Regions from separate parts of the Methylobacterium sp. NMS14P genome, predicted to be linked through region 2. Evidence: predicted binding sites of a transcription regulator. Region 2 holds the regulator's gene; the other holds the start of a gene.
The links. Region 2 encodes LexA, which represses DNA repair genes until DNA is damaged. Its sites were predicted from a motif close to TGTTCNNNNTGTGTTCNG; they were not measured.
Positions count from the first base shown of each region.

Region 1: LOK46_RS19975 (DUF3072 domain-containing protein) is a predicted target of LexA. The motif match lies at 8,311-8,328, and genes of this name have one in related genera.

Region 1 is NZ_CP087106.1:4,211,025-4,225,127, reverse strand. Features, by position in the region: gene LOK46_RS20030 (AMP-binding protein) at 1-311, shown strand, start outside; gene LOK46_RS20025 (transglutaminase-like cysteine peptidase) at 668-1,267, shown strand; gene LOK46_RS20020 (hypothetical protein) at 1,275-1,532, opposite strand; gene LOK46_RS20015 (transglutaminase-like cysteine peptidase) at 1,852-2,559, shown strand; gene LOK46_RS20010 (DUF6949 family protein) at 2,566-2,895, opposite strand; gene LOK46_RS20005 (DUF3126 family protein) at 3,043-3,258, opposite strand; gene cysE (serine O-acetyltransferase) at 3,350-4,201, opposite strand; gene LOK46_RS19995 (helix-turn-helix transcriptional regulator) at 4,407-5,291, opposite strand; gene LOK46_RS19990 (lytic transglycosylase domain-containing protein) at 5,629-6,615, opposite strand; gene LOK46_RS19985 (Cof-type HAD-IIB family hydrolase) at 6,770-7,591, opposite strand; gene LOK46_RS19980 (gluconokinase) at 7,596-8,162, opposite strand; gene LOK46_RS19975 (DUF3072 domain-containing protein) at 8,337-8,621, shown strand; gene LOK46_RS19970 (Flp family type IVb pilin) at 8,807-9,055, shown strand; gene LOK46_RS19965 (polysaccharide biosynthesis/export family protein) at 9,328-10,497, shown strand; gene LOK46_RS19960 (branched-chain amino acid ABC transporter substrate-binding protein) at 10,648-11,784, shown strand; gene LOK46_RS19955 (tyrosine phosphatase family protein) at 11,809-12,378, opposite strand; gene LOK46_RS19950 (TRAP transporter substrate-binding protein) at 12,526-13,659, shown strand; gene LOK46_RS19945 (phosphatase PAP2 family protein) at 13,769-14,103, shown strand, end outside.
Region 2 is NZ_CP087106.1:2,300,483-2,314,585, reverse strand. Features, by position in the region: gene gltX (glutamate--tRNA ligase) at 1-166, opposite strand, end outside; gene LOK46_RS10980 (ComEC/Rec2 family competence protein) at 360-2,651, shown strand; gene lexA (transcriptional repressor LexA) at 2,645-3,364, opposite strand; gene LOK46_RS10970 (hypothetical protein) at 3,614-4,069, shown strand; gene LOK46_RS10965 (hypothetical protein) at 4,085-4,300, opposite strand; gene fae (formaldehyde-activating enzyme) at 4,604-5,143, shown strand; gene LOK46_RS10955 (hypothetical protein) at 5,183-5,647, opposite strand; gene LOK46_RS10950 (error-prone DNA polymerase) at 5,704-8,994, opposite strand; gene LOK46_RS10945 (DUF6504 family protein) at 8,991-10,868, opposite strand; gene LOK46_RS10940 (ImuA family protein) at 10,795-11,580, opposite strand; gene LOK46_RS10935 (collagen-like protein) at 11,806-12,714, shown strand; gene LOK46_RS10930 (TIGR03862 family flavoprotein) at 12,740-13,957, opposite strand.

The DNA of each region.
Region 1 (14,103 bases), 1.9 Mb from region 2:
ATCCGATGCGCCACACCATCCCGAAGGCCTACGTGTCCCTCGTGGCCGGAGCCAGCCCGGGGCCCGAGACGGCGCTCGACATCTTCCGCTTCACCAACGCCCGGCTCGCGACCTTCAAGCGCCTGCGCGGGCTCGAGTTCGTCACCGACCTGCCCAAGACGATCTCGGGCAAGATCCGGCGGGTGCAGCTGCGCCGCCTGGAGCACGAGGGCATCACCGAGGACCCGCACCGGGGCCGCGCGTACACGCAGGCGGACTTCCCGGAGCTGAAGGGCGAGGCCGAGCGCAAGCTCGACCAGACGGCGGGGTGAGCGTTCCCGCCCCGTCATCGCGCGCGCAGCGAGGCGACCCAGGGCAGCGCGACATCGGTCGGCGTGGCGCAGTCCTGGGTCGCCTCGTGCTGCTCGCAAAGACGGCGGCGCACCTGACGGCTCAGGTCCGCGGGTGACGAACCCTCAAGGTTTCCGGTTTCCGAAGCCGAAGCCAGCGATTTACGGGGGTTCTCAAGCCTCCCGTCGACGCTGTCGCGCGTGACCGGGCCCGCACCGGCGGATCGATAAAATTGCGCGCATCCGCTTCAGCGCCGCGGAGGCTCTGCGGCGCAATCCTGTCCTCAACAACGGGGACGGGTTCGATGGGCGCGGGGCTTCTCAGGACGGTTCGGGGGATGCTGGTCGGAGCGGCGACGCTGCTCGGCCTCGCCGCTCCGGTTCAGGCGCAGACGCTGGCGAGCCTGCCCGCGGACGTGGGCGCCAAGATCCTGGGCGACGCCAAGCCGATCGCGGCGTGGGTGACGTTCTGCCAGACCTACGCGGCGGAGTGCGCACTGGACCGGGGCGAGCCGGCCCGGATCAGCCTGACGCCGGCGACCTGGGCGACGATCGTGTCGGTGAACCGGCGGGTCAACAAGGCGGTCGAGCCGATGACCGACCAGGACCACCTGCACGTGGCCGACCGCTGGGACCTGGCCGAGGACGGCATCGGCGACTGCGAGGACTTCCAGCTGCTCAAGCGCCACCTGCTGGCCGAGGCCGGCCTACCGCGACGGGCGATGCGCATGACCGTGGTGATCGACGAGAAAGGCGAGGGCCACGCCGTGCTGACCCTGATCACCGACCGGGGCGATCTGGTGCTCGACAACAAGACCAGCGCGATCCTGCCCTGGCACAAGACCGGCTACGTGTTCATCAAGCGCGAGAGCCAGGACGCCGTCGCCTGGGTCTCCCTCGGCGGCGTCACCTCGCCGGTCACGACCGCCAACCGGTGACGCGGCTTCAGGCCGCCCGGCTCAGGGACGGCCGGGCGAGGCTCGCCACGTAGGACTCGACCCGGCCGATGAAGGCCGCGAGATGCGGGGCGACGCCCCGGAGGCTAGCGAGATCCCGCACCAGGATGTCCCGCGACAGCGCCCTGTCGCCCTCGCTCGGCGCGTCGGCGAGATAGGAATCGACCGCGTGCTCCGCGATATTGATCGCGCCGGCCCGACCATCCTCGGCGAGCGCTCTGATCACCTGCTGGATGGCGGGCTGCATTGCGGGTCCTTTCCTGGGGCGCGGCCCAGTCCGCGACGGGCTGGCCGGCTTCACGCGCTTCGATCGGGCCCGCCGCGAATCCGCCGCGCGAGCCGTTCTGAGAAGCCGGCAAAGCTGACCTGAATCAAGGCCTTCCGAGAGGGCGCAGAGCGGCTATTCCCTGAGCGCATGCGTTCTCGCCGAGCTCCGCGGATGCAACACTCTCTTAAATCGGAACCGATACGGCTCCCCGCGCGTTATCGACCTTGCCCTGACCCATTGTGCGTCGCACGTGGCCGTGTCACCCTTCCGTCATCATCGGGCGGCGGGGGCTTGAACCATGCGGCACGCGGATGGCGGTATCTCGTGTCAGGTCTTCGGCCCGCTGCGATGGCGCGGGTGGACGCACGCGGCGTGCCGGGCGCGGCAGGCGGCCAGTTTCGCCCTGCTGGGCACGATCCTCGCGATGGGCGGAGCCACGACCCACGCCCACGCGCGGCTGGTCCTGCCGGATCAGGTGACCGCCGCCGAACCGACCGGGACGGTGCGGGCGATCGCCGGCTGGACGGATTTCTGCACCCGCACACCCCAGGAATGCACGGTCGACACGGCCGAGCCGGCCGAGATCCCGCTGTCCGTGGCGGTGTGGCGAACCCTCCAGAGCGTCAACCGCCGCGTGAACGCGCGCATCCGGCCGATCACCGATCAGGCGCACTGGGGCGTCGTCGACCGCTGGGACTTCCCGGATGACGGGTTCGGCGATTGCGAGGATTACCAGCTGCTGAAGCGGCGGATGCTGGTGGAGCGCGGCCTGCCGCGGCGCGCCCTGCTGATGACCGTGGTGATCGACGAGACCAACGAGGGCCACGCGGTGCTGACGGTCCGGACCGACCGCGGCGACTTCATCCTCGACAACAAGACCGACGCGATCCGCTCCTGGCGCCGCACCGGCTACAACTTCATCAAGCGGGCCGGCCAGGACGGCGCGGCCTGGGTGTCCCTGGAGGGCAAGGACGGCACCGCGCAGGTGGCCACCGCCGAGCCCTGAGCCCGCTCAGGCGCCCACCAGCATCGCGGCGAGGTCGAGGGCGACACGGCCCGAGAGCAGGCTCCAGCCGCACGCGATGACCGTCGCCAGCATCACGAACGGGATCGGACGCCCCTCGATCCGCCGGCCTCGCACCGTGTTGCGCAGGATGATGAACGGCGCCGAGAAAGCCAGCATCGGCAGGGCGGCCACCGCCGGCAGGCCGCCGCGCTCCAGCAGGCTGAAGCTCGCCCGCCGCGCCGCGAACAGCTCGAAGGCGCTGGCGATCAGGCCGGACAGCGCCAGTCCGATGCACAGGGTCCGGATCGACTCGAGGGCGACGGGCGTGAGAACCATTATTCGCGCTCCTGATACAGGTTGCGCGCACTGTACTCACGCCGTTTACCGCTTGTTAAGCACGACCCGCCGTTAGCGTTAATCCGTGCACAGGCGCGGGCCGGCGGGACCCGGCCCGGGAGGTGGGGTCAGCCGAGGCGCGGTGCCTCAGGCCTCTTCCTCGAGATCGATGTCGAGGATCGCCATCCGGAAGACGAAGGAATCGTCGCCGTCCTCCTTGTCGTCAGCGATCACGCCGATCGACTCCTCGCCGATGAACACCTCGGCGGAGTCGCCGGTCTTCATCGCGGTGAGGCGGATATTGTTGTTCGCGAACTTGCGGCGCAGATAATCCTGAAGCTTCGCGGTCTCGGCTTTGGTCACGCTGGTCGATCTCCCCTGGCGGCGCTGGCGCCGCGGATGGGTCGAGGGCTTGCCACGCCGCGGGCGGAGCGGCAAGCGCGACGGCCCCGGGTCAGATCCCGTCGCCCAAGTGGATGAACTGGTCGAGGGCGACGAGCTGGTCCATCGCCCGGGCCGGATCGTCGCAGCCGGCGGTGCCGACCACGCGCGCCGGCACGCCGACGACCGTCGTGTTCGGCGGGACCGGCCGCAGCACCACCGAGCCCGCCGCCACCCGGGCGCAGGCCCCGACCTCGATGTTGCCCAGGATCTTGGCGCCAGCGCCGATCATCACGCCGCGGCGGATCTTGGGGTGGCGGTCGCCGCGCTGCTTGCCGGTGCCGCCCAGGGTCACGGCGTGGAGGATCGACACGTCGTCCTCGATCACCGCGGTCGAGCCGACCACGAGGCCGGTGGCGTGGTCGAGGAAGACGCCCCGCCCGATCCGCGCCGCCGGATGGATGTCGCACTGGAACACCTCCGAGACCCGGCTCTGGAGGTAGAGGGCGAGGTCGCGCCGGCCGCGATTCCAGACATGGTGGGCGAGGCGGTAGGCCTGCAGCGCGTGGAAGCCCTTGAAGTACAGGACCGGCTCCAGGGCCCGGAGCGTCGCCGGATCCCTGTCGATCACCGCGCCGATATCGGCGCGGAACGCCTGCCCGATCGCCGGATCCACCGCGATCGCCTCGTGGAAGGCGTGGGCCACGAGTTCGGCCGGCAGCGACGGGTGCCCGAGCCGGGCCGCGACCCGGTGGGAGACCGCGCCTTCCAGCGTGGTGTGGTTCAGGATCGTCGCCACGATGAAGGAGGCGAGCTGCGGCTCGGTCCGCAGGACGTCCTCCGCCTCGTCCCGCAGCCGCGACCAGACCGGATCGACGACCGCGAGATCGTGGGCTTTGTGATTGAAGGCTGGACTGGCGCTCATAGGCGGATGCTCATGTCCGGGACTTCGCAGGGTTGGCCGGTCGCGCGTGCGGCGGGGCCGGTCCAGCGCCCGCCCGGGACGGGAGCGGGCCGCGACGACGCCGGACCGCGGGTTCGGCCCTAGCGTGGTGCGCTGCACCGCGGCGATCAAGGGCCGGGGCGGCCCGGAGGTCGCATCGGCCGCGTGGCTGTCAGCGAACGGCGGGTCAGTCCGCCAGCGGCACCGCCTGCCCGAACCGCGCCTCGATCGCCGCCGTCAGGCGGTCCAGCATCGCCTGGACCGGGATGTTGGAGGTGTCCACCGTGGCCGGGGCCCGGGCGTAGAGCGGCTCGCGGCTCGCCAGCACGGCGCGCAGCTCCTGCATCGCGGAGGCGTGGTCGCCGGTCGTGGCGAGGTGCCCCTGCTCGCGGACGCGGCTCATGTGCTCCTCCGGCCGGGCGCGCAGCCAGACCGTGTAGAACGCCTGCAGGAGCAGATCGTAGGTGAGCGGTTCCGCGACGATGCCGCCGCTCGTCGCGAGGATCAGCGGCCCGGGATGCTCGGTGAGGCGCCGCAGGGCCGCCTGCTCCAGGCGGCGATAGCCCTCCTGGCCGTAGATCGCGAAGATCTCCTGGACCGAGAGGGCGTTCTCCCGCTCGATCTCGGCGTTGAGCTCCACGAAGGTCCAGCCGAGGCGCTCGGCCGCGAGCTTGCCCAGGGTCGACTTGCCGGCGCCGCGCAGGCCGATCAGCGCCACGCGCGGCCGGTTGCTCGATTCGGGCCGGCTGCCGCCCGACAGGGCTTCCTTGGCGGCCACGATCTGGGCCGGGCTCGCCTGGGCGAGGAGGTCGCGCACCACCGGCCAGTCGGGCAGGGCGTCGTTGCCGGTGATCAGGTCGTCCAGCCGCACGCCCATGGCGTTGGCCACCCGCCGCAGCAGGATGATCGAGACGTTGCCCTGGCCACCTTCCAGCTGCGCGATGTAGCGCTCGGACAGGCCCGAGGTCTGCGACAGGACCTTGCGCGACAGCCCGCGCACGGTGCGCGCGTGTCTAACGCGCCGCCCGAGGTCCGTGAGGAAGAGAGATTCCTGTTCTACCACGCCGGTCATGGCGCCGTCCGCTTTCCTGCCAGCTCGAAAGCAGAGTCCGTGCCCTGCATGCCTGCCGCTTCGAGATCCATCGCGCTTTGGCGTTCCGCCGGGCAGGAAGCTGCCCGAACGTGCGCGCGTAGACCGGCGTTTCCTGCCCTGAGATCTGTCGTGCGCCACCCGCGTACGGCCGCTGTCTTGCGGCGCCGGTCCGTACCGTACCGGTCTGACGACGTTGCTGGCGTGGCGCCTATGTGTTGCGGATCGACCCGATGGTCAAGCCTTGGGCATGATCCTTGTGTGGGCAGGGAGCCTATCCGGGCGGCCGCGGCGGGTGCGCCGCCGGTCGGAAGGCGCGCTACTCGACCGGGAGGGCGGTGGCTTCCTGCACCGGCGCGGCGGCCGGCGCGCGCCGCGGCGTGGCGGCGGCGAGCATCTGGAGCGACGGCCGGCGCGGCGGCAGCGGCACCTCGACGGCCTCGACCGCGGCCTCGGTGGCCGGCGCCGAAGCGGCCGCGGGGGTCATCGGGGCGGGGGTGGCCTCGGGCTGCGGCGAGAGCCGGAGCTCCGCGATCTGCGCCGGCGCGGCCGCCGCGACGGCGCTGCCCAGGGCGGAGGGCCGGCGCGGCGGCAGCGGCACCTCCACGGAGGGGGCCGCGGCGGCCTGCGCGGCGGCCGGGGCCGGGCCCGCTGCCGGAGCCGCGGCGGCCGGGTCGATGGACAGGCTGGCGAGCGCGATCGTCGCGCCGGCCAGGGCGGCGGGCCGGCGCGGCGGCAGCGGCACCTCGACGGTCTCGGTCGGAACCTCCGCCACCGCGGCGGCGGTGGGCGCGTAGGCCAGGGCGGCGGCCGCGGGGTTGTTCCGGGTGTCGGCGACGCCGCCGCCGAACAGGCTCGCCAGGGCGCTGGCCGACGCCGCCACCGGTGCCACCACCGAGGCGACCTCGCTGGAGATGCCCTGGCGCTTGGCGGCGTAGTAGTAGCCGCGGTTGTAGTACTGGTAGGCTTGGCTGACGTTGCCCTTCGCCGTGCGGTAGGCGCCTGCCAGGTAGGCCACGCCGTAGCGCAGGTTGGTCTCCGGGTCGTACAGGCCGGCGGCGTCGCCGGTGTAGCCCAGGCTGCGCGCCGTCGCGTGCTTGATCTGCATGAGGCCCAGCGCGCTGCCGCCCTTGGCCCGCGGATTGTAGTTGCTCTCGCGCTTGACCACGGCGTGCACGAAGCTCGCCGGAACGCCGTTCGCCTTCGCCTGCTGCTCGATCAACGCGTCGATATTGTCGCGCGCGCCCTGCCCGAAGGCGGCGGCGGGCGCGACCGCGAGGACGGCGGCCAGGATGAGGCGATGCATTCCGAGACCCGGTGCTGCTTGTTCTGTGGTCAAGCTAGGTCACGGGGAAATGAGGCCGGAAAGCGGCCCCGGTTCGGCAGCCTGTGGGCGGCCGGGGCGACGGGCCCGCTTGTGATCCGCGCGCCACAGGGCGGTGCGCGCCGGCCGTCGATGCTCAGGGGAGGATGAAGCGCTCGACCGCGTGGGCGAACCCGTCGGCGTCGTTGCTGTCCGTCACCGCGCTCGCGGACGCCTGCACGCTCGCCTCGGCATTGCCCATCGCGACCGCGTAGCCGCTCTGCGCGAACATCGGGCGATCGTTGCCGGCGTCGCCGAAGGTGGCGATCCGCTCACGCGGGATGGCGAGGTGCGCGCTCATCCAGGCGACGAAGCGACCCTTGTCGAGGTCGGGCGGGGTCACGTCGAGGTAGTATTTCTGCGAGCGGTGGACGGTGGCCCGGCCGGCCAGCGCCGCCGCGATTCGCGTCTCGCAGGCCGCGAGATGGGCGTGATCGCGGCTGACGCCGACGATCTTGGCGGCCGATCCCGTGAGCGTTCCGAGATCGGCCACGACCCGGGGCTCCGCGCCGATCGTACGGCGCTCCAGGTCGGTGTAGGGACCGTCCGGGTCGCGCAGGCACCACGCGCCGTCGGCGAAGACCCAGACATCCAGCCCCTCCGCCAGGAGCCGGTCGAGGGCCGACCGGGCGGCCGCCTCCGGGATGGTCCGCTCCTCGATGATCGACAGGTCCGGCCGGACGACGCTCGCGCCGTTGAAGGCCCCCATCGGCAGGTCGAGGCCGAGGTCCGCCACGAGGCTCCGCAGCCCGATCGGCGGCCGCGCCGAGGCGATGCTGAAGCCGATCCCGGCCGCGCGCAGGCGGCGCACGGCCGCCACCGTCGCCGCGGTCAGGCGCTTGTCGCCGGTCACCAGGGTGCCGTCGACGTCCGAGATCACCAGGGCGATCCCCGCGGCCTTGCCGGTCTCTGCTGTCATCACGTCATTCCCCGCCCGGATCCCGGCGCGCCGCGGCGGCGAGTTCCGCCACGACCCGGTCGGCAATCGCCTCGGGTGGCTCGAGGATCCCGACGGTGATCGGGTACTCGTCGGGGCCCGGGACCTCGAGGATCGCGAACTGGCTGTCGAGGAGGTACGGCGACATGAAGTGGCCCTGGCGCTCCGCGAGGCGCCGCGCGATCAGGGCCTTGTCGCCGTCGAGGTAGACGAGGCGGACCCGCCGGCTGCCCCGGGTGAGGACGTCCCGGTACGCGCGCCGGAGCGCCGAGCAGACGACCACGCCGGACTCGCCGGCGTCGAGGCGCTGCTGGATCCAGGTCGCGATCCGGGCGAGCCAGGGCGCGCGGTCCGCGTCGTCGAGGGCGTGGCCCGCGTGCATCTTCGCCACGTGCTCCGGCGTGTGAAAGCTGTCGCCGTCCACGAAGATCCAGCCGAGCTTCTCGGCGATCAGCGCCGCCACGGTGCTCTTCCCGGAGCCCGAGACGCCCATGACCACGAGCACCTGCGCGGCCGTCCCGACCTCGGGTGTCGGCTCTGATTGGGACGTCATCCGGATCACCGTGCCTCCGAGGCGCGCCGGGGCGCCGCGCGTCGCGATCATGAGCAGCGGGCGCGCGGAAGGGAAGATCGCCGCGCCCGACGGCGCCGCCGCCTCGGCAGGAACCGCGGCGCGGCCGGGTGCGTTGATGCCTCAGGACGTGAACATTCAGGGAACATCAGTCGCATGGCTACCACCACCGCGAAGGCGACGTCGAAGGCGGATCGGGATACCGGAGCGCGCCAGGACGCCCCGGAGAACCCCAAGACCGACCCGAAGGACGTGTCGAACCAGATCAAGGATCCGGATCAGTGGACGACCGGCGGCGAGCCGATGACCGGCGCGCAGGCCTCCTATCTGAAGACGCTGTCGGAGGAGGCGAAGGAGCCGAAGGCGTTCGATCCCGACCTCGACAAGGCCGAGGCCTCGAAGCGGATCGACGACCTGCGCCACAAGGCCGGCCACGCCTGAGCCGTCGCGGGCGCGCCCGCGACGGGCGTGCTTAACGACCGCGCCGGGCGGTGCGTATCCCGCCCGGAATCGATCCGCTCCCGTGTTTCGAACACTTCGTTAAGCCGGCGGCAATCGCGGGCGGGTACCAGCTTCCGGAGCGCGTGAGGTCACGCGGGCTGCGGGACTGGAAGGCGCGTTCGACCATGGCTGAGCCGGGCGGCGACGGAGCGGGGCGGCGCGCTGGGCGATCCCGGGCGGCGTTCGCCCTGACGGATCGGATCCGTGCCGCGGCCGCACGGTTCGCCCGCGACTCCGGCGGATCCACCGCGACCGAGTACGCCCTGCTCGGCGGCCTGATCTTCCTCGCCGCCGTCGGCAGCATCCGCTACTACGTATCCCGCGTCAGCGCCGTCTACGGCGACATCACCGCGGCGGTGACCCAGGGGCAGTGAGGGACAGGGAGCGCATCGCGCCCGGTCCGGCCGGCCCTGGGAGTCGATGGGCCGATCCGTTACCGCCGATAGCGTCCTGATTTGTGTCCCGATATTTCGGCTGCGCGCGATGCGCCCGGCATTTGTCGTTCCAGTGCCCCGAAAAAGCTGTGCTTAACGAGGATGACTTAGCAGTCTCGGCCGTGGCGGGCGGAGTGTGGCTCACCCGCTACGGACACCTGGACCGCTATGGGCTAGGCACGGGCTCGGCAATACCGATGGGCAACATCTGGATGCGCAAACTTCCCCTCGTCCTGCTCGCCGTCACGGCGATGTCGGGCTGCACGTACCTGCCCGCGGCGGGTCCGACGGCGAGCGCGATCCAGGCCGGGGCTGAGGTCGCCACGGCCGACGGCGGGATCCTTGCCCGCTACGAGATCATCGACGTCACCCCCTCGGTGGTCGAGGCCCTGCGCGGCCGCCCCCTGGACAGCCTGCTCGCCTCCTTCGGCGATCACCGCCCCTCTTCCGAGCCGGTCATCGGCATCGGCGACATGGTCTCGGTCTCCGTCTGGGAAGCCGGGTCCGGCGGCCTGTTCTCCGGGCCGCTCGTCGCCGACCGCTTCTCCGCAGGCTCCAAGTCCGCCCTCATCCCCGAGCAGCCCGTCGGGCGCGACGGCGCCATCTCGGTGCCCTACGCCGGCCGCATCAAGGTCGCCGGCCGCCGCACCCAGGACGTCCAGTCGCTCATCGAGAACGAGCTCGCCGGCAAGGCCATCCAGCCCCAGGTGCTGGTCTCGGTCACCCGCCCGATCTCCCAGGCCGTGACCGTCACCGGCGAGGGCGCCGCCGGCGCCCGCCTGCCGCTCTCGGGCCACGGCGATCGCATCCTCGACGTCATCGCCGCCGCCGGCGGCAACCGCGCGCCGGTCAACGAGACCTTCGTGCGGCTCTCGCGCGGTCCGGTGACCGCGACCGTGCCGCTGACCACGGTGGTGTCGAACCCCAGGGAGAACATCTACCTGCGGCCCAACGACGTGCTCACCCTGGTGCGCGACCCGCAGACCTTCATCGCGGTGGGCGCGCTGGGCAACAGCACCGAGCTGCCGTTCCAGGCCGACGGCATCACGCTGGCGCAGGCGCTGGCCAAGGCGCGCGGCCTGTCGGACTTCGCCGCCGACCCGGCCGGGACGTTCATCTTCCGGTTCGAGCCGGCCAGCGTCGTGCGCCGGCTCAGCCCCAGCTCGAGGCTGCTCGGCACGCCGCTGGTGCCGGTGGTCTACCGGATCGACATGCGCGACCCCAACAGCCTGTTCGTCTCCCAGGCGTTCCGCATGCGCAACCGCGACCTGATCTACGTGTCGAACGCGCCCTTCACCGAGGTGTCGAAGGTCCTCACCGCCTTCAACGGCGTCACCGGGCCCCTGGCCTCCGCCGCGACGGCCTACGCCTACGCCAAGTAGGCGTCGGCGTACCGACCGGGCCGCTGCGGAAAAAAATCGCGTTTCGCCGCGTCCTCGCGTATGGGCACTGGGTGCGGGGCGGGATCGAGGCTACGGAGCCGCATCCGCCGTCGCGCCGACGTGTCGCGCAAGGATGCCCAGAAGAGCCCGATGAAGATCGGACGTTTCGTCCCCGCCCGCGGGCCGCTCCGGCCCGCGCTGATCGCCCTGAGCCTGTGTCTCGCGCTCCTGCCGGCCACCCACGCGGCGGCCGACGTCGTGGTCGGCGTGGCGGTTCCGCGGTCTGGCCCCTACGTGGCGGTCGGCGAGCAGGTCCTGCGCGGCGTCGAGGCCGCGGCCCGGGACGCCAACGCCATGGGTGGCCTCGACGGCCAGCCCGTGACCCTCGACGTGCAGGACGATGCCTGCGACTCGAACACCGCGATGGCGGTGGCCAACCACTTCGTCCGGTCGAACGTCCGGCTCGTCGTCGGCCATGTCTGCTCCAACGCCTCCATCGCGGCCTCCGACATCTACGCCCAGAACGGGGTGGTGATGATCACCGCGGCCTCGGTGGCGGCCCGGCTCACCGACCGGGGGCTGCCGAACATCTTCCGGGTCTGCGGCCGCGACGACGATCAGGCGCGCCTGTCCGCAGCCGTGCTGGCCGAGCGGTTCCGCGACCGGAAGATCGCGCTGATCCAGGACCAGACGCCGGCGGCCCGCAGCCTCGCCGCCGCCACCAAGGACAACCTCAACCGCATCGGGGTGAACGAGGCGCTGTTCCTGTCGTTCTCGCCGAGCGACGCCGACGACACCGCCCTGGCCGACCGCCTCAAGGGCGCGGGGATCGAGGTCGTCTACTACGGCGGCGACGCCGCCGAGATGGGCCGCCTCGTGAAGATCGCGGCGGACCGGGGCTTCCGGCCGCAATGGTTCGGCACCTCGGCCATCGCCACGCCGGATTTCGCCAAGATCGCCGGATCGGCCAGCAACGGCGTGCTGATGACCTTCTATCTCGACCCCAGTCGCCAGCCCGCCGCCGCGGCCGTCGTGAAGGCCTTCAAGGCCGAGGGCGTCGATCCCACCGGCTCGACGATCTACGGGTACGCCGCCATGCAGGCGCTGGTGGCGGCCGGCAATTTCGCCCACTCCACCGAGCCGAAGCCCATCGCGCAGGCGCTGCACACAGAGCGCTTCGATCTCGTGCTCGGCACCGTCGGGTTCGACGCCAAGGGCGACGTCACCGCGCAGGGCTACGTGCTCTACGTGTGGAAGGACGGGAGCTTCACGCCGGCCGGGAAGTGACGGGCCGGCCCCTCACAGGGCCCCTCACAGGGCTTCTGCGGCCTCGACCTCCGCGCCGCGACCGAGCCCGCGCAGCAGCTCGGCGAGATGCGGGCGGACCCGCAATTGCAGGGCGTGCAGCCGCCGGACCGCCGCGCTGAGTTCCCCGTCCCGCTCCAGCATCGTGTCGGCGAAGCCGATCATGCGCGCGTTCGGCCAGGCCGGCTCGCGCAGGGCGTGGAGGCGCTCCACCAGGGCGGCGGCGGGCGCGTCCGGCTCGGCCTGCGCGAACAGGGTCAGCAGCGCCGCCGTGGAGCGCGACAGGCCGTAATGGCAGTGGACCAGGAGATGGCCGGCGCCGTCGAGCGCCCGCCCGAAATCGAGGATCGCCGCGACGTGCTCCGGCTCGGGCGGGACGAGGCCCTCGCCCGGGCCGAGGCAGTCGTGGAACCGGAGGGTCGTGCGGGCGTGGGCGCCGTAGGCGGTGAAGGCCCCGGGCTCCGGCGTGCCGGGATCGAGCAGCGACAGGACGTGGCTCACGCCGCGCGTGCCGTGGCCGGCCAGCTCCTCCAGGCCGCAGACGGTGTGCAGGGTGACGGCGGGCTCGGTGCGCATCCCGGGCGCCTAGCACGGGCGCGGGCCGGTTTCGAGGCGCGACGGAACTGCCCCGCCCGCCCGCGGCTTTCGAGAACCGGCACGGACGTGCTACCTGCGACCCCCGATCCGGCCCGGCCGGGCCGGACCTGCTCGGACGAGATGCCGTTGGACGAACCTCACCTCGCGCGATCCCCCTCGGCCGGGACGCGGCGCCGCAGCGTGCTGACCGCCGGCCTCGGCGCGGCCGCGGCGCTCACCGGGCCCCTCACCGCGCCGGCCCGGGCCGAGTCCGCCCCGGAGCTGCGCTGGCGCCTGTCCTCCGCCTACGCCAAGACTCTCGATATCCTCTACGGCGCGCCCGAGGCGCTCAGCCGGATCGTCGCGGAGGCCACCGACGGGCGCTTCCAGATCCAGGTCCAGGGGCCCGGCGAGCCTGTCCCGGCCGAGGGCCTGCTCGACGCCGTGGCCGCCGGCACCGTCGAGATGGGCCACGGGCCGGCGACCCTCGGCATGGCCAAGGATCCGACCTTCGCGCTGGCGACCGCGGTGCCCTTCGGCCTCAACGCCCGGGGCGCCGCCGCGTGGTGGCAGGCGGGCGGCGCCGCCGAACTGTTCGCCGAGGTCTTCGCCAAGGCCGGGCTGGTCTGCCTGCCGGGCGGCAACACCGGCGCCCAGATGGGCGGCTGGTTCCGCCGCGAGATCAAGAGCCTCGCCGACCTGCAGGGGCTGAAGTTCCGGATCGGCGGCATGGGCGGCCAGGTGCTCGCCAAGTTCGGCGTCCAGCCGCAGGCGGTGCCGGGCCCCGAGATCTACGCGGCCCTGGAGAGCAAGAAGCTCGACGCCGCCGAGTGGATCGGGCCCTACGACGACGAGCGGCTCGGACTGCAGAAGGTCGCGCCGATCTATCACTATCCCGGCTTCTGGGAGGGCGGCGCCATGCTGCACTTCTGGTTCAATGCCGAGAAGTGGAAGGCGCTGCCGAAATCCTACCAAGGGATCCTCCGGGCAGCGGCCGCCGAGGTCGGCGCCGATGTCCAGGCCAAGTACGACGCCCGCAACCCGCAGGCCCTGCGCCGGCTGGTGGCCGGGGGGGCGCAGCTGCGGCCGTTCCCCCAGGACGTCATGGAGGCCGCCCTCAAGAACGCCAACGACGTCTACGCCGAGATGGCCGCCAAGAACCCCGACTTCCGCCGCGTCTACGAGGCGATGCGGACCTTCCGCAACGAGGAGTACCTCTGGTTCCAGGTGGCGGAATACACCTACGACAACTTCATGATCCGCGCCCGGGCGCGGGGCTGAGGCGCGCCCCGCGGGCGCGTCAAAAATGGGGACGTCGGGGCCGCGCCCGATTGCAACGCGATCGGGAACGGCTCTAGCGTCCGGTACGGCATCGGCGAGGGAGGGCTGCATGTTCGGGACGCTGCGGGTCGGATTGGCGCTGCTCGGGGCGGTGCTGCCCCTCCAGGCCTTCGCACAGTCGGCCGCCAACCTGTCGGCCCTGCGCGGGCTCGTCCCCGTGGCCCGGCTGCAGACCACGCCCGACGGCAAGGCGGCGCTGGACGCGAACCTGCGGGTCACCGGCGACATCCAGACCGGCGCGCTGAAGCAGCCGACGCTCCTGCCGTTCCCCGAGCAGCAGCAGCTCGCCCTGCGGGACTGCTTCATCACCGACGGCAACGCCGCCAACCTCGCCGACGGCCTGGGCACCGCGCTCGCCCAGGCCTACCACGCCAAGGCGACCTA
Region 2 (14,103 bases):
TCGCCCCCTTGGTGGAGCGCTCGCGGTCGGTGTCCTCGATGCGCAGCAGCATCTTGCCGCCGGTGTGGCGGGCGTAGAGCCAGTTGAACAAAGCCGTGCGGGCCCCGCCGATATGCAGGTAGCCGGTGGGCGAGGGGGCGAAGCGCGTGACGACGGCTGAGGACATCGGTCCGGTATGTTCCGGGGCTGGTCGCGGACGGAGCGCGACGGACGGCGAAGGGGCGGCGGAGCGGCGAGGGGCTCGACAGGGCGCCCGTAGCACGAAGAACCCGCTGTAGCACGGGCCGGCGGATGCGTTAAGAATCGCCCGCAGAATCGCTCGGCCACGACGACAGGTCGCGCGGAGCGGGGCGGCGGCGATGCGGCGGATCGGCGCGAGGCGGGCGGACGGCGTGGTGGCGCTGGTCGGCCCGCGCGTCCCCGCCCTTCCGGCACTCCGTCACTGGGTTGCCGTCGGTCTCGCCCGCGAGGCCGAGCAGCGCCGGCTGTTCCCGTGGCTGGCGGTGGCCTTCGGCGTCGGGATCCTGGTCTATTTCGCGGCGGCCGACGGGGCGCCGAGCCCGGCCGCGCCCCTGATCGCGGCCGCCCTCGCGCTGGCGCCGGTCCCGGTCCTCGGCGCGCGGCCGGCAGCCCTGGCGACGGCGCTCGCGGTGGCGGCCGCGTTCCTCGGCTTCGCGGCGGCGACCTGGCGGGTCTCGCAGGTCGCCGCCCCGATCCTGACGCGTACCACGATCGGTCCGCTCGTCGGAATGGTCGAGGCCCTGGACGAGCGCGAGGTCGGCGCCCGGCTGGTGATCCGGGTGGAGAGCTTCGCCGGCCTCGCGCCGGAGGCGCGGCCCGCCCGGGTGCGGGTCTCGTTCCGGAAGGCGCCGATCCCGCGGCCCGGGGACGTCGTCGCCGCCACGGCCCGGCTGCTGCCGCCCCCGGAGGCGGCCCGGCCCGGCGGCTACGACTTCGCCCGGGACGCCTACTTCCAGGGGATCGGGGCGGTGGGCTCGCTGGTCGGCGCGGTCACCGTCCGGCCGCCGTCCGAGCCGCCGCCCCTCGGCCTGCGGCTCGCCGCGGCGCTGGACGCGGCCCGCAACGGGCTCACGCGCCGGATCGCGGAGGCCGCCGGCGGCCAGGCGGGCGCGGTGGCGGCGGCCCTGGTGACGGGCAAGCGCGGCCTCATCGGGCCGGCGACCAACGACGCGCTCCGCGCCGCCGGCATCTACCACGTTGTGTCGATCTCGGGCCTCCACATGGTGCTGGCCGCCGGCGTGGTGTTCTGGCTGGTGCGGGCGGTCCTCGCCGCGGTGCCGCTCTGCGCGCTCCTCTGGCCGATCAAGAAGATCGCGGCGGGCTTCGCCATGGTCGGCGTCACCGCCTACTGCGCCTTCTCGGGCTGGGACATCGCGGCCGAGCGCTCGCTGATCATGACCCTGATCATGCTGGGCGCGATCTTGGTCGACCGGCCGGCCCTGTCGATGCGCAACCTCGCCCTCGCGGCGCTGATCGCCCTGGCCCGGGAGCCGGAGGGCCTGCTCGGCCCGAGCTTCCAGATGTCCTTCGGCGCCGTGGCCGGGCTGATCGCCTGCGCCCGGCTGATCGACGGGCGGCTGTTCGTGCGCCCGGGTGCCGGGCGGATCGGCCGCCTCGTCGGGACCGGACTGTCGGCGATCACCGGGACCCTGGCCACGACCCTGGTGGCGCAGGTCGCGACCGCGCCCTTCGCCACCTACCACTTCCAGACGGTCCAGCCCTTCGGCCTCGTCGGCAACGCCCTGACCCTGCCGCGCGTCTCCCTGGTGGTGATGCCCTCCGCGGTGATCGGCTGCCTCGCCTATCCCTTCGCCCTCGACCGGCCGGTCTGGTGGCTGATGGGGCAGGCGGTGGCCGGCATGCTGGCGATCTCGGACTGGATCGCCGGGTTCGAGCGGGCGATCCTGGTGCTACCGGCCTTCGGCACCGCGGCGCTGGCCCTGCTGGCCGCCGGCCTGCTGCTGGCGACACTGCCGGCCTCGCGCCTGCGCTGGCTCGCCGTGCCGCCGGTCCTGCTCGGGCTCGCCCTCGCGGCCCGGCCCGACCGCTACGACCTCTACGTCGACCGGCAGGGCGCGGGAGCCGCGGTGCGGGGTCCGGACGGTCGGCTCGCGCCCCTCGGAAGCCCCTCCGGCTTCGTCCTCGAACAGTGGCTGAAGGCGGACGGCGACGGGCGGCGGCCCGCGGGGCTGATCGTCCGGTCGGGCAGCGGGCGCTGCGACAGGCTCGGCTGCACCGCCCGGCTGCCGGACGGGCGGGCGGTCGCCCTGGTCCGGGACCGGCGCGCCTTCCCGGAGGATTGCGCCCGCGCCGCGGTGCTGATCACCTTCCTGGCGGCGCCTCCGACCTGCACGGGCCCCCTGGTGATCGACCGGCGGGCCCTCGCCGCCCGCGGGGCCGTGGCCCTCCGGACCGACGGCGACGGCTTCGCCGCGCGCTACGCCCGCGACGACGGGCGCGCGGTGCCCTGGCGGTCGGTCCCAGGACGCGGACCGGGACCATCGCGGCCGGTCTCCGCCGAGCCGGGCGGCCGCGCCGCGGAGGACGGGGCAGCCGCGCCGTCGGAGGCCGACGCCGCGCCGGGCGGAGAGCTCGCCCCCGGCGACGCGCCGGCCGAGCCGCTTCAGTAGCGGCGGACGAGGCTGACGAGGCGACCCTGGATCCGGACCCGGTCGGGCCCGAGCACGCGGGTCTCGTAGGCCGGGTTGGCGGCCTCAAGGGCGATCGAGGAGCCGCGGCGGCGCAGGCGCTTGAGCGTCGCCTCCTCGTCGTCGATCAGCGCCACGATGATGTCGCCGGTATTGGCGGTGTCCTGCTTGCGGATGACCACGAGGTCGCCGTCCAGGATCCCGGCCTCGACCATCGAGTCGCCGCGCACCTCGAGGGCGTAGTGCTCGCCGCCGGCCACGAAGTCCGGCGACAGGGTGATGGCGTGGCTCTGGTTCTGGATCGCCGAGACGGGCGTGCCGGCCGCGATCCGGCCCATGACGGGGATCGAGATGGCGCGGCCGGACTCGTCGATCATCCGCGTGCTCGCCGGGGCCGGCGGCTGCTTGGACTTGCCGCCCTCGACCACGCTCGGCGTGAAGCGGCGCGGCTCGACGGGGGCCGGAGCCGCCTGCGTCAGGCTCTCGGGGATCCGGATCACCTCGATGGCGCGCGCCCGATTCGGGAGGCGCCTGAGGAAGCCGCGCTCCTCGAGCGCCGTGATCAGCCGGTGAATGCCGGATTTCGACTTGAGATCGAGGGCATCCTTCATCTCGTCGAACGACGGCGGGACACCGCATTCCTGCATCCGGCTCTGGATGAATCGCAGGAGGTCCAGCTGCTTGCGCGTGAGCATCGACGGGGGACTCGCGGCTTGGCGGACCGCCACGTGACGGTCTCCGAAACAAATCACGAACAGGTTAAACGTTCCGCAAGTGTTCTGCAAGAGCGGTACCGCCACGCTCGGCGCGCCGCGGCGCGCCCGCGGGAGAAGGTCGAGAAACGCATTGACGGCGCAAGCGGAGCCGTTTCAATGCAACGCGGTGCCCCGCCGGGAAGGCGGCGGATCCGGGGCGCGGGCTGGGACCCTCTTGGAATGACGCGGATGCGACGACCCGCTGCTCTGCTGCCCCTCGGCCTCGCCGCCCTCGGCCTCGGCCTCGCCGGCTGCACCACCGGGTTCTCCTACATCTCGCGGAACTACGTGGCGCTCACCCCTCAGGTCGTGACGATCGGCTGCAAGGAGCCCTACGAGGTCTACGACAACCGGCAGCTGCGCCGGATGCTGATCGTGTCCAACGCTCTGCGCGAGTATACCGGCTGCAATCTGAGCGAGGTCCGGATCGATCCGGAGCCGGACGCCACCCGGGTGAAGCGCTTCCGCACCGCCGCCCGGGCCTATCTCGACGAGACCGTGCGCGAGGATTGCCGGATCACCGGCGAGACCGTGTTCGATCCGCTGAAGACCGAGTTCGCCTACGCCTGCGACGCGCCGGTCGAGAAGCGCGGCACGGTGGTCCCCCGCCTGCCGGGCCGCAATCCAGGCCTCGGGGTGCGCTGACCGGCCGGCGGCGCGTCAGGCGCCGGGCTTCGGGAAGGTCCGTTCCGCCGCGTCGCCGGCGGCGGCCAGCAGGGCGCGGGCGAAGGCCCGGGCCTCCGCCCGGTCGAGCACGATCGCGGCGGTGACCGGCGCGCCGCCGAGGTCGGCGAGGGCGAGCTCCAGGCGCACCCCGTCGGGCACGGCGCTCGCCTGCAGGCTCCAGCCGGAGCCCCGATCCGTGCTCTCCGCCATCTCACACTCCTCCCCGCCTGCCCCGGGAAAACGCCTCAGGCGCCCGCCGAAACCGCCCGTGCTCGGGACTGTTCCCGAGCCGTGCCCAGCGCTTCCCTGCCTCGCCTGTCCGCTTACCTCAAGGCCGCGGACCTCGGGCTCGTGGTTCGTGCTGGCCGAGACGGGGGCCCTGCGCCCCCGTCGGGTGCCCCGATCGCCCCGCTCGATGATCGGCGTCCTGGACGGGGTCGGCCGGCGCGGAACCGATTGACGCAAGCCCGCCGATGATGTCTCCCCCGGGCTCCGATCAGGTGGAGTTCGAACATGCAAGAGATCTGGTTCCGCACGGGCGAGGCCACGGTGCTGGCGGCCGAGGGCCAGTACACCGACGCCATGCCGGAGGTGCTGATCGGCTCGGTGCGGGGTCCGGTCGGCCAGGCCTTCGCGTCGATGATGGGGCAGGTCCAGGGCCACACGCGGATGTTCGTGGTCCGCGACCTCAACCAGCTCGTGCGCCCCGCCACGATGATGACCACCAAGGTCACGATCCACACGGCCGAGTATGCCGAGCTCCTCGGCGGCGTGGTCCAGGCCGCCACCGGCGACGCGATCGTGGACTGCATCATCGAGGGCATCCTGCCGAAGGACGGGCTCGACGAGCTGTGCATGATCATCATGATCTGGCTCGATCAGCGCTGCGCCGAGGACGACAACCTCGACCAGAAGGACCTCTACCGGACCAACTACGAGGCCACGAAACTCGCCATCGCCCGCGCCCTCAAGGGCGAGCCGACAGTGGACGAGCTGATCGCCAACCGGAAGACCGTGAAGCACTACGCGCTCGACGGCGTGATCGAGTACTGATCAGGCCCGCGCCACGCATCCTGCCGGCTCAGGTCCGCCTCATCCCGGCGGGATGCGCCCCACCGAGCAGAGGGTCCGCATCGTGCTGCTGCCCGGGTCGGTGTAGCAGGAGGCCGACCAGCCGCTCTGCTGGATGAACGACTTGCGCCGCTCCGCCAGTGCGGTCCGGTAGGCGTTGGCGATGATCGGCTCGACGGTCGCGGCCGGCTCGCCGACGAGGATCTCGGAGGCCACCGACAGGTCGCGGAAGAAGGACGCCGACGGGGTCGGCTCGGCGGAGGTCGCCTGCACGATCGGCTCGGCCCGGCAGGTGACGTCGAACTTGATCGGGCCGGCCATGCGGATGTCGATGCTGGGGCCGGCGCGCTTGCCGACCTTGCCGCCGATGGCGCCGGCGATCTGGCGGGTGAGGTCGTCGCAGCTGTCGGCCCGGGCGGCCTCCGCCAGGAGGGGCAGGGCCGCGCAGGCGGCGAGGAGGAGGCGCGGAACGGCGAAGCTCGACATCGCCGCACTCTACGCGCGGCGCGGGGCCTGTCGAGAGGCCCGTCGAGGGGCGCGCCTCAGTGGAAATCCCGGCTGCGATACACGCGCCGGTCCGGGGGCACGCCGAAATCCGTGTTCTCGGGCGGCAGCTTCATGCCGGCCTCCCGCAGGTCGCGCAGGGCGGCGGTGAGGTCGCGAAACCCCTCCGCCACGAGGTGTACCACCCCGTCCGCCCGCTGGATCCGGCCGCGCACCGCGAGGAACCTTGCCTGCATGGCGGTCCGGCGGTTCGCTTCGAACACGGTCTTCCAGACGATCACGTTGGCGATACCGGTCTCGTCCTCCAGGGTCAGGAAGACCACGCCTTTGGCGGTGCCGGGCCGCTGGCGGATCAGCACGAGCCCCGCCACCGTGACCCGCGCCCCCTGGGGCAGGGCCGGGTCGAGATGGGCCCGGGCCGGGATCGCGCCGATCCGGGCGAGCCGCCCCCGGAAGAAGGCGACCGGGTGCCCCTGCAGCGACAGGCCGGTGGCGGCGTAATCCTCGGCCACCGCCTCGGACGGGGCCAGGGCCGGCAGGTCCACCGCCGGCTCGTGCCGGAACAGGCCGTCATCGGCGTGCCACGCGAAGAGCGGCAGGGGCGCTTCGAGGAGATGGGCGCGGCGCTCCGAGCCGTCGGCCCTGGCGGCCTTGCGCGCCGAGGTCCCCTCCAGGGTGCGGACCATCCACAGGGCGGCGCGCCGGTCGAGGCCGAGCGACCGGAACGCGTCCGCCTCGGCCAGGCGCTCCAGGGTGTTGCGGGGCAGGGCGAGGGACGCCTGCAGGCCCTCGATGCTGGCGTAGCCGTTGGCGCGCAGCCGCACGAGCCGGCGCATGGCGGCCTCGGGGAGGCCGCGGACCACCCGCAGGCCGATCCGCACGGCGTGCAGCGCGGGATCCCCGGCCGGCTCCAGGGTGCAGTCCCAGTCGCTGGCGTTGACGCAGACGCCCCGCACCTCGACCCCGTGGGCCCGGGCGTCGCGCACCAGCTGGGCCGGCTGGTAGAAGCCCATCGGCTGGGCGTTGAGGATCGCGGCCAGGAAGACGTCGGGGTGCCGGCACTTCATCCAGGCCGAGGCGTAGACGAGCAGCGCGAAGCTCGCCGCATGGCTCTCCGGGAAGCCGTAGGTCGAGAAACCGCGGATCTGCGCGAAGCAGCGCTCGGCGAAATCCGTCGGGTAGCCCCGGCGGGTCATGCCGCCCACGAACTTCTCCGCGAACCCGCCGATCGAGCCGACGTGGCGGAAGGTCGCCATCGCCCGGCGCAGGCCGTCGGCCTCGGCCGGGGTGAAGCCCGCCGCCGTGATGGCGATCTGCATGGCGTGCTCCTGGAATAGCGGCACCCCGTAGGTCTTCTGCAGGACCTCCTTCAACTCGTCCGCCGGGCCGTGATCCGGGTGCGGGGCCGGGTACTCCACCGGGTCGATCCCCGAGCGGCGGCGCAGGTAGGGATGGACCATGTCGCCCTGGATCGGGCCGGGGCGCACGATCGCGACCTGGACCACGAGGTCGTAGAACTCCTTGGGCTTGAGGCGCGGCAGCATCGACATCTGCGCCCGGCTCTCGACCTGGAACACGCCGACGGAATCGGCCTTCGCCAGCATCGCGTAGGTCTCGGGATCGTCCTGCGGCAGGTCGGCCAGCGTCTCGTAGAACGTGCCGTGGTCGCGCTCCAGGAAGTCGAGGCCGCGCTTGAGGCAGGTCAGCATCCCGAGCGCCAGCACGTCGACCTTCATCAGCTTGATCGCGTCGATGTCGTCCTTGTCCCACTCGATGAAGGTGCGGTCCGCCATGGCGCCGTTGCCCACCGGCACGGTCTCGTCGAGGCGGCCGCGGGTCAGCACGAAGCCGCCGACATGCTGCGACAGGTGGCGGGGGAAGCCGATCAGCTGGTGAGCGAGGTCGAGCGCCTGCCGGATCGCGGGGTTCTCCGGGTCGAGGCCGGCCTCGCGGACGTGCTGGTCCGGCATGCCGGTGCCCCAGGAACCCCAGACCGTGTCGGCGATCGCCGCGGTCACGTCCTCGGTCAGGCCTAAGACCTTGCCGACCTCGCGGATCGCCATGCGCGGGCGGTAGTGGATCACCGTGGCGCAGAGGGCGGCGCGCTCGCGGCCGTAGCGCGCGTAGAGGTGCTGGATCACCTCCTCGCGGCGCTCGTGCTCGAAATCGACGTCGATGTCGGGGGGCTCGCCGCGGTTCTCCGAGATGAAGCGGGCGAAGAGCAGGCGGTGCTTCGACGGGTCCACCGCGGTGATGCCGAGGCAGAAGCACACGGCGGAATTGGCCGCCGAGCCGCGGCCCTGGCAGAGGATGCCCTGGCCGCGGGCGAACTCGACCACGTCGAACAGGGTCAGGAAATAGCGGGCGTAGTCCATCTTGGCGATGAGCCGCAGCTCGTCGCGGAGCGTCGCCGCGACGGCGTCCGGGACGTCGCCGGCGTAGCGCCAGCGTGCCCGCTCCCAGGTCTTCTCCTCCAGGTATTCCTGCGGCGTGCGCCCGGGGGGCACGGGCTCGTCCGGGTACTCGTAATGCAGCTGCGACAGGTTGAAATCGCAGGCCTCGGCGATCTCGACGGTGCGGGCCAGCGCCTCCGGGTGGTCGGCGAACAGCCGCGCCATCTCGGCGGCGGGCTTCAGGTGGCGCTCGGCGTTGGCCTCCAGGCGGTAGCCGGCGTCCTCGATCCGGCAGCCTTCGCGGATGCAGGTGACCACGTCCTGGAGCGGGCGTCGGTCGGGATGGTGGTAGAGCGCGTCCGAGACCGCGACCATCGGGGCGCCGGAGGCCGCGCCCAGCTCGGCGAGCAGCCCGAGGCGCCGCCGCTCGTCGCCGCGGCGCGTGTGGCTCGCGCCGAGGAAGGTCCGGCCCGGGGCCGCGGCGGCGAGCGCCTCCAGCCGCGCCCGGAAGCCCTCCGGCAGGCGCCGGGCCGGGGGCATGGCGATCAGCATCTGCCCCTCCGCGGCCTCCAGCATCTCGGCGAAGGAGAAGCGGCACGCGCCCTTGCGGACGCGCCGGTTGCCCAGGGTGAGCAGCCGGCACAGGCGCCCCCAGGCCTCCCGGTCCATCGGGTAGGTGACGGCCTCGAACCCCTCCTCGGTGACGAGGCGCACCCCCGGCAGGAACCGGATCGCGGTGCCCTGCGGTTCGAGGGCGCGCGCCGCCGCGTGCGCCCGCACCACGCCGGCCACGGTGTTGCGGTCGGCGATGCCGATCGCCCTGAGGCCGTAGGCCGCCGCCTGCACGACGAATTCCTGCGGGTGCGCGGCGCCGTGCAGGAAGGAGAAGTTCGTGGTGACGGCGAGCTCGGCGTACGGGACCTGAGGCGCGCTCACGCGAACAGCCCGTGGACGTACCACGCGGCCGGGCGGTCGGGGGCGTGCGGGCCGTCGCGGTAGAGCCAGAGCCGGTGCCCGGCCTCGCACTCGATGCGGTAGTAATCGCGATCCGCGCCGGGCTCGCGCCACCATTCGGCGGCGATCCGCTCCGGCCCCTCGGCATGGGCGACCCGGTGGATCCGGGCGCGCCAGCGGAAGCGCCGGGGCGGCCCCTCCGGGACGGTCGAGAGCACGTCGAGGGCGGCCTCGCCGCGCGGGAAGATCACCAGGGGGCGGGGCGGGAGGTATTCGGGCCAGGGGGAGGCGATGGCACGCGCCTTCCCTTCCTCCTCTGTGCGGGAAGGCTCACCCATCTCGGCCGGGCGGCGACCTTGGTGAAGGAGCGCGACCGGCCCCCTCTCCCGTGCGGGAGAGGGTTGGGGTGAGGGACAGGAAGACACAGAACTGCGCACACCATCAACGCACGGATCGGACGTGCCTTTTCCGAACAGCCCTCGCCCCTCACCCTGTCCCTCTCCCACACGGGAGAGGGGACCTGTGAGCGATCCTGACGCCGTCCTGCCGGCCCTGATGAAGGTATCCCCCAGTCCCGCAGCGGCAGAGGGGGGAAGGAGACGCACCCGTCGCCGACCGACGCCTTGATCGGCTGACGATCCGTGCCCCTCTCCGGCAACCCAGACGCGGCCCCGGTCGGCCCGCTCCGGCAGATGGCTCGCCCGGGGCTCGAGCCGGAGCAGCGCCCGCCCGAGGCGCTGGGCCAGGGCGTCGGCCAGGAAGCCGACCCCGTCGCCCGCGGCCGCCGCGCCGAGATCCGTCTGGCGGGCCGGCATGGGACCGGTCACCGTCACGGCGAGCGCCACCGTCTCGAAGCCGAAGCCGGCGTCGAGGGCGGAGCCCAGCCGGTCGAGGCGCAGGGAGACGAGGGCCGCGACCCGCTCCGGGCAGCGCTCGGGGCGGGACAGGCCGAGATCGAGGATGCGCAGGGCGCCGTCGACCCGGTGCAGGCCGAGGCGCAGGGCGCAGGCGCCGAGCCCGTCCCGCTCCAGCCGGGGCGCGGTCTCCGCCATCAGGTCCCGGGCGGTCCGGACGATGTCCGACTGCCGCCCGATCGGGTCGAGGAAGCCCCGGGCGGCGGCGTAGTCGGCCGCCTCCGTCAGGGGCGCCAGCGGCTCGGGCCGGCGGGCCAGGGCCTGATCGAGGCGCAGCAGCAGCGCCGCGCCGAAGCGGCGGGCGAGGGGGCCGCGGGGGAGAGCGTCGAGCGCGCCGATCCTGCGCAGGCCGAGCCGCTTCAGGCCCGCCACCGTGCCGGGATCGAGGCGCAGGGCCTCCACGGGCAGGTCCCGCAGGGCCTCGGCAGCGCCGCCCGGCGGCACCACGATCGGGTCGGCCCCACCGTGACGGGCCAGCGCGAAGGCCGCGCCGGGCGTGTCGGCCAGCGCGATCCCCGCCGGGATGCGGCTCCGCGCGAGCCGGGCGGCCAAGTCCGCGACGAGGTTCGCCTCGCCGCCGCGCAGGTGGCTCGCGCCGGCGACGTCGATGTAGAGCCCGTCCGCCGCCTCGCCCGGCCCGAACGGCGCCACGAGGGGCGCGTACCCGCTCGCCCAGCGGCACAGCCGCAGCAGGGCGTCCCGGTCGGCCTCCGGGTCGGCGGGGTAGACCTGGAGCGGCACGCCGATCCGCGCCCTGACCCGGCCGAGGGGCTCGCCGATCTGGAGGCCCAGGGCGCGGGCCTCCGGATCGAGGGCCACGAGCCGCAGCCCGCCGGACCCCTCGGCCGCCACCGCGAGGGGGCCGCGCTCAGGCGCGAGACCGGCCCGCCGCAGCCGCGTCACCGGCCAGTGGCTCAGGCAGATGCAGACGATGCGCGGCATGGTCCCACTCCAGAAGCCAGTCGCCGCCGCGCCCGTTGCGGCAGCGCTCGAGCCGTGCCCGCCAGCGCGGCCTGTCCAGGGTCCCGAACCGGTCCCGCGCCGCCGGCGCGGCGGCGATCCGCCAGCGCGTGGCGGCCCCGTTGGGCAGACCGGCCGGCGCCGGCCGCAGGATCAGCAGCAGCGGCGGCGCCGGACCTTCCGCGGCGAGCTGCAGGCGCCGGCCCGGCTTCAGCGGCAGCCCGTCCCGCAGGAGGCCGATCAGGGCCGTGAGCGCCCGCGCGTGCAGGGCCGCTTCCAGGGCGCGGAACACCTCCGCGTCGCTGCCGGCTTCCAGCAGCAGCAGGCGGCCGGGGTCGAGGCCGAGGCCGCCGAGGCCGTGTCCGTAGGGCACGGGCTGGCCGGGCGCGGCGGCGATCAGCGCTTCCCCGGGCTCCCGGGCGAGCTGGCGGGCGCAGAGCGCCAGCGCGAAGCCCAGGGCCGCGATCGCGTCCGCGGGCTCGGCCGGCGCGATCTCGTGGGGTGGCCCGAGGGCGAGGCCGCCGCCGGGCAGGTGCGCGTCGAGATCCGGAACACCGAGCGGCAGGACCGGGGACGGATCCCGGCCGCGATCCGGCGGCGCGAGGCGCACCCGCAGGGCCGCCAGCCGGGCCCGGAGATCGCCCGACGGGCGCGCCGCCTCGGTCTCGTCCGCAGGGTCCAGCCCCATCTCCATCGGCTCCGGTCATGCTGGACGATAGGAACATAACAGGAACATGCACAAACGGTTTCCGCGGGGTCCCGGAATCGCGCGTGGCGGCAGCGGCTTGGCCTGTGGACGGCTGTGGACGCCTGTGGAATCGGCCTTCCCCACGGGGTCCGAGGTCGCGGTTGACCGCAATCGCGGGGCGAGACCAATGTCCGGACGCCGCGCGCGTGACGCGGCCGAACCGGACCGCGCATGCGCTCAGCCCTCAGCTCAGCCCTCACCCTGACGCTCCTGCTCGCCCTGTCGGGGGCGGCGCTCGGCCAGCAGGCGGATCCGCCGGGTGCCGCCGCCCCGGATCCGGCCGCGGCCGCCCCCGCGGCGGGGCGGTCGCGCCCCGCCCGGCCGCGGGTCCGGCACGCGCAGGCCCCGAGCCAGCCGATCATGGTCTACGACGCGCGGATCGAGGCCGGCGACCTGCGGATCTCGGGCTCCGTGCGCAAGCCCGGGGCGATCGTGGTGCTGGACGACGACATCTCGATCCAGGCCGACCGGCGCGGCCGGTTCACCTTCCGGCTGCCCTACCGGCCCTCGACCTGCGTGGTGACGCTGAAGGCGGAGCCGGACGAGCGCGAGGCGGTCGTGGCGAACTGCGCGCCCGAGGGTCCGCCCGGACCGACCGGTCCCCAGGGCGCGGCGGGACCGCCCGGCGAGACGGGGGCCAAGGGTGAGACCGGTCCCAAGGGTGAGACCGGTCCCAAGGGTGAGCCGGGGCTCAAGGGAGATCAGGGCCTCAAGGGCGATACGGGTTCCCAGGGCGAGCCCGGCCCGAAAGGGGAGCCCGGTCCCACGGGCGCGGCCGGACCGCAGGGCGCACCGGGCCCGAAGGGCGACACGGGAGCCTCGGGCCTACAGGGCCCTCCCGGGCCGCGGGGTCCGGTCGGGCCGCAGGGCGGCCCGGGCCCGAAGGGCGAGGCCACCGCCGCCAGCCTGCGGCCCGTGCGCAAATCCGACTGTCCGGGGGGCTGCGCGATCACCTGCGGGACCGGGGAGATGCTGGTCACGGCCCACTGCCTCAAGGGCGGCGCGCCGACCTACGACGGGGAGGGCGCCAGCTGCCCGGCCGAGGCGACCGGCATCGTCGGGTTCTGCACGCGGCCGTGAGGCGAGCGGCCCTGAGACCGGCGGGTCAGCCGCCGGTCTCGCGCAGCCAGTCGAGCATCCCGGCGGCGGCCGCCCGGCCGCCCGCGAAGGCGCCCTGGAGCAGGTAGCCGCCGGTCGGCGCCTCCCAGTCGAGCATCTCGCCGGCCAGGAACAGGCCGGGATGGGCGCGCAGCATGGAGCGCCCGTCGAGGGCGTCGAGCCGGACGCCGCCCGCCGTCGAGATCGCCCGCTCGATCGTCGCGGAGGCGGTGAGGGTGATGGGCGCGGCCTTGATCAGCCCGGCGAGGGCCCCGGGCTCCGCCGGGAGTGCGGCGCCGGCCGCCTCGCGCAGCAGCCCCGCCGCCACGGGCGCAAGGCCCGCGGCCTTGCGCAGCCGGGTGGCGGCCGAGTCGCCCGGCCGGGCGCCGGACAGGCGGCGGGCGAGGGCCTCCCGGGTCAGGTCCGGGCGGAGATCCACGTCGAGCCGCGCGCTGCCCCCGGCCGCGATCGCCTCGCGCAGGGGGCGCGAGAGGGCGTAGATCGCCCCGCCCTCGATGCCGGCCTCGGTGATCACGGCCTCGCCCCGCACCGTGGTGCCCGCGCAGGTGAGCGCCACCCGCTTCAGCGGCGCGCCGGAGAAGCGCTCCCGGAACAGGTCGGACCACGCCGTCGCGAAACCGGCATTGGCCGGACGCAGGGGTGACACCGCCACGCCGAGCCCCTCGAGGAGCGGCACCCAGCGCCCGTCCGAGCCGAGGCGCGGCCAGCTCGCTCCGCCCAGGGCCAGCAGGGTGGCGCGGGGCCGGAGGTCCAGGGGACCGTCCGGGGTCTCGAAGCGCAGGCCCTCTGCGATCCCCGTGAGCCGGTGGCGGGTGCGGATCCGGACGCCCAGGCGGTCGAGCCGCGCCAGCCACGCCCGCAGCAGGGGCGAGGCCTTGAAGCTCCGCGGGAAGACGCGGCCGCTCGAGCCGACGAAGGTCGGCTCGCCGAGATCCGCGCACCACGCCCTGAGCGCGTCGGGCGGGAAGGCCGCGATGGCCGCGTCGAGGGCGCCGCCCGGATGGTAGCGGGCGAGGAACGCCGCCCGCGCCTCGCTGTGGGTAATGTTGAGGCCGCCGCGCCCGGCGATCAGCAGCTTGCGGGCGACCGACGGCATGCGCTCGTAGACCGTGACCGCGCGGCCGGCCGCCCCCAGCAGCTCGGCCGCGGCGAGCCCGGCCGGCCCGCCGCCCACGATGGCGATTGCATCCCTGTCATCCGGCATGGGCCGGGAGAGCGACAGCCCGGCGCCCTCTGTCAAGGGCGAAGACCGGATCGGCGCCGGGCGCCATGGGCCGGCCCCCGGCGTTGCGCTAGGAAACGGACACGCCCGAACGCACGTTCTTCCCGATCCCGGGCGCCGCGGATACC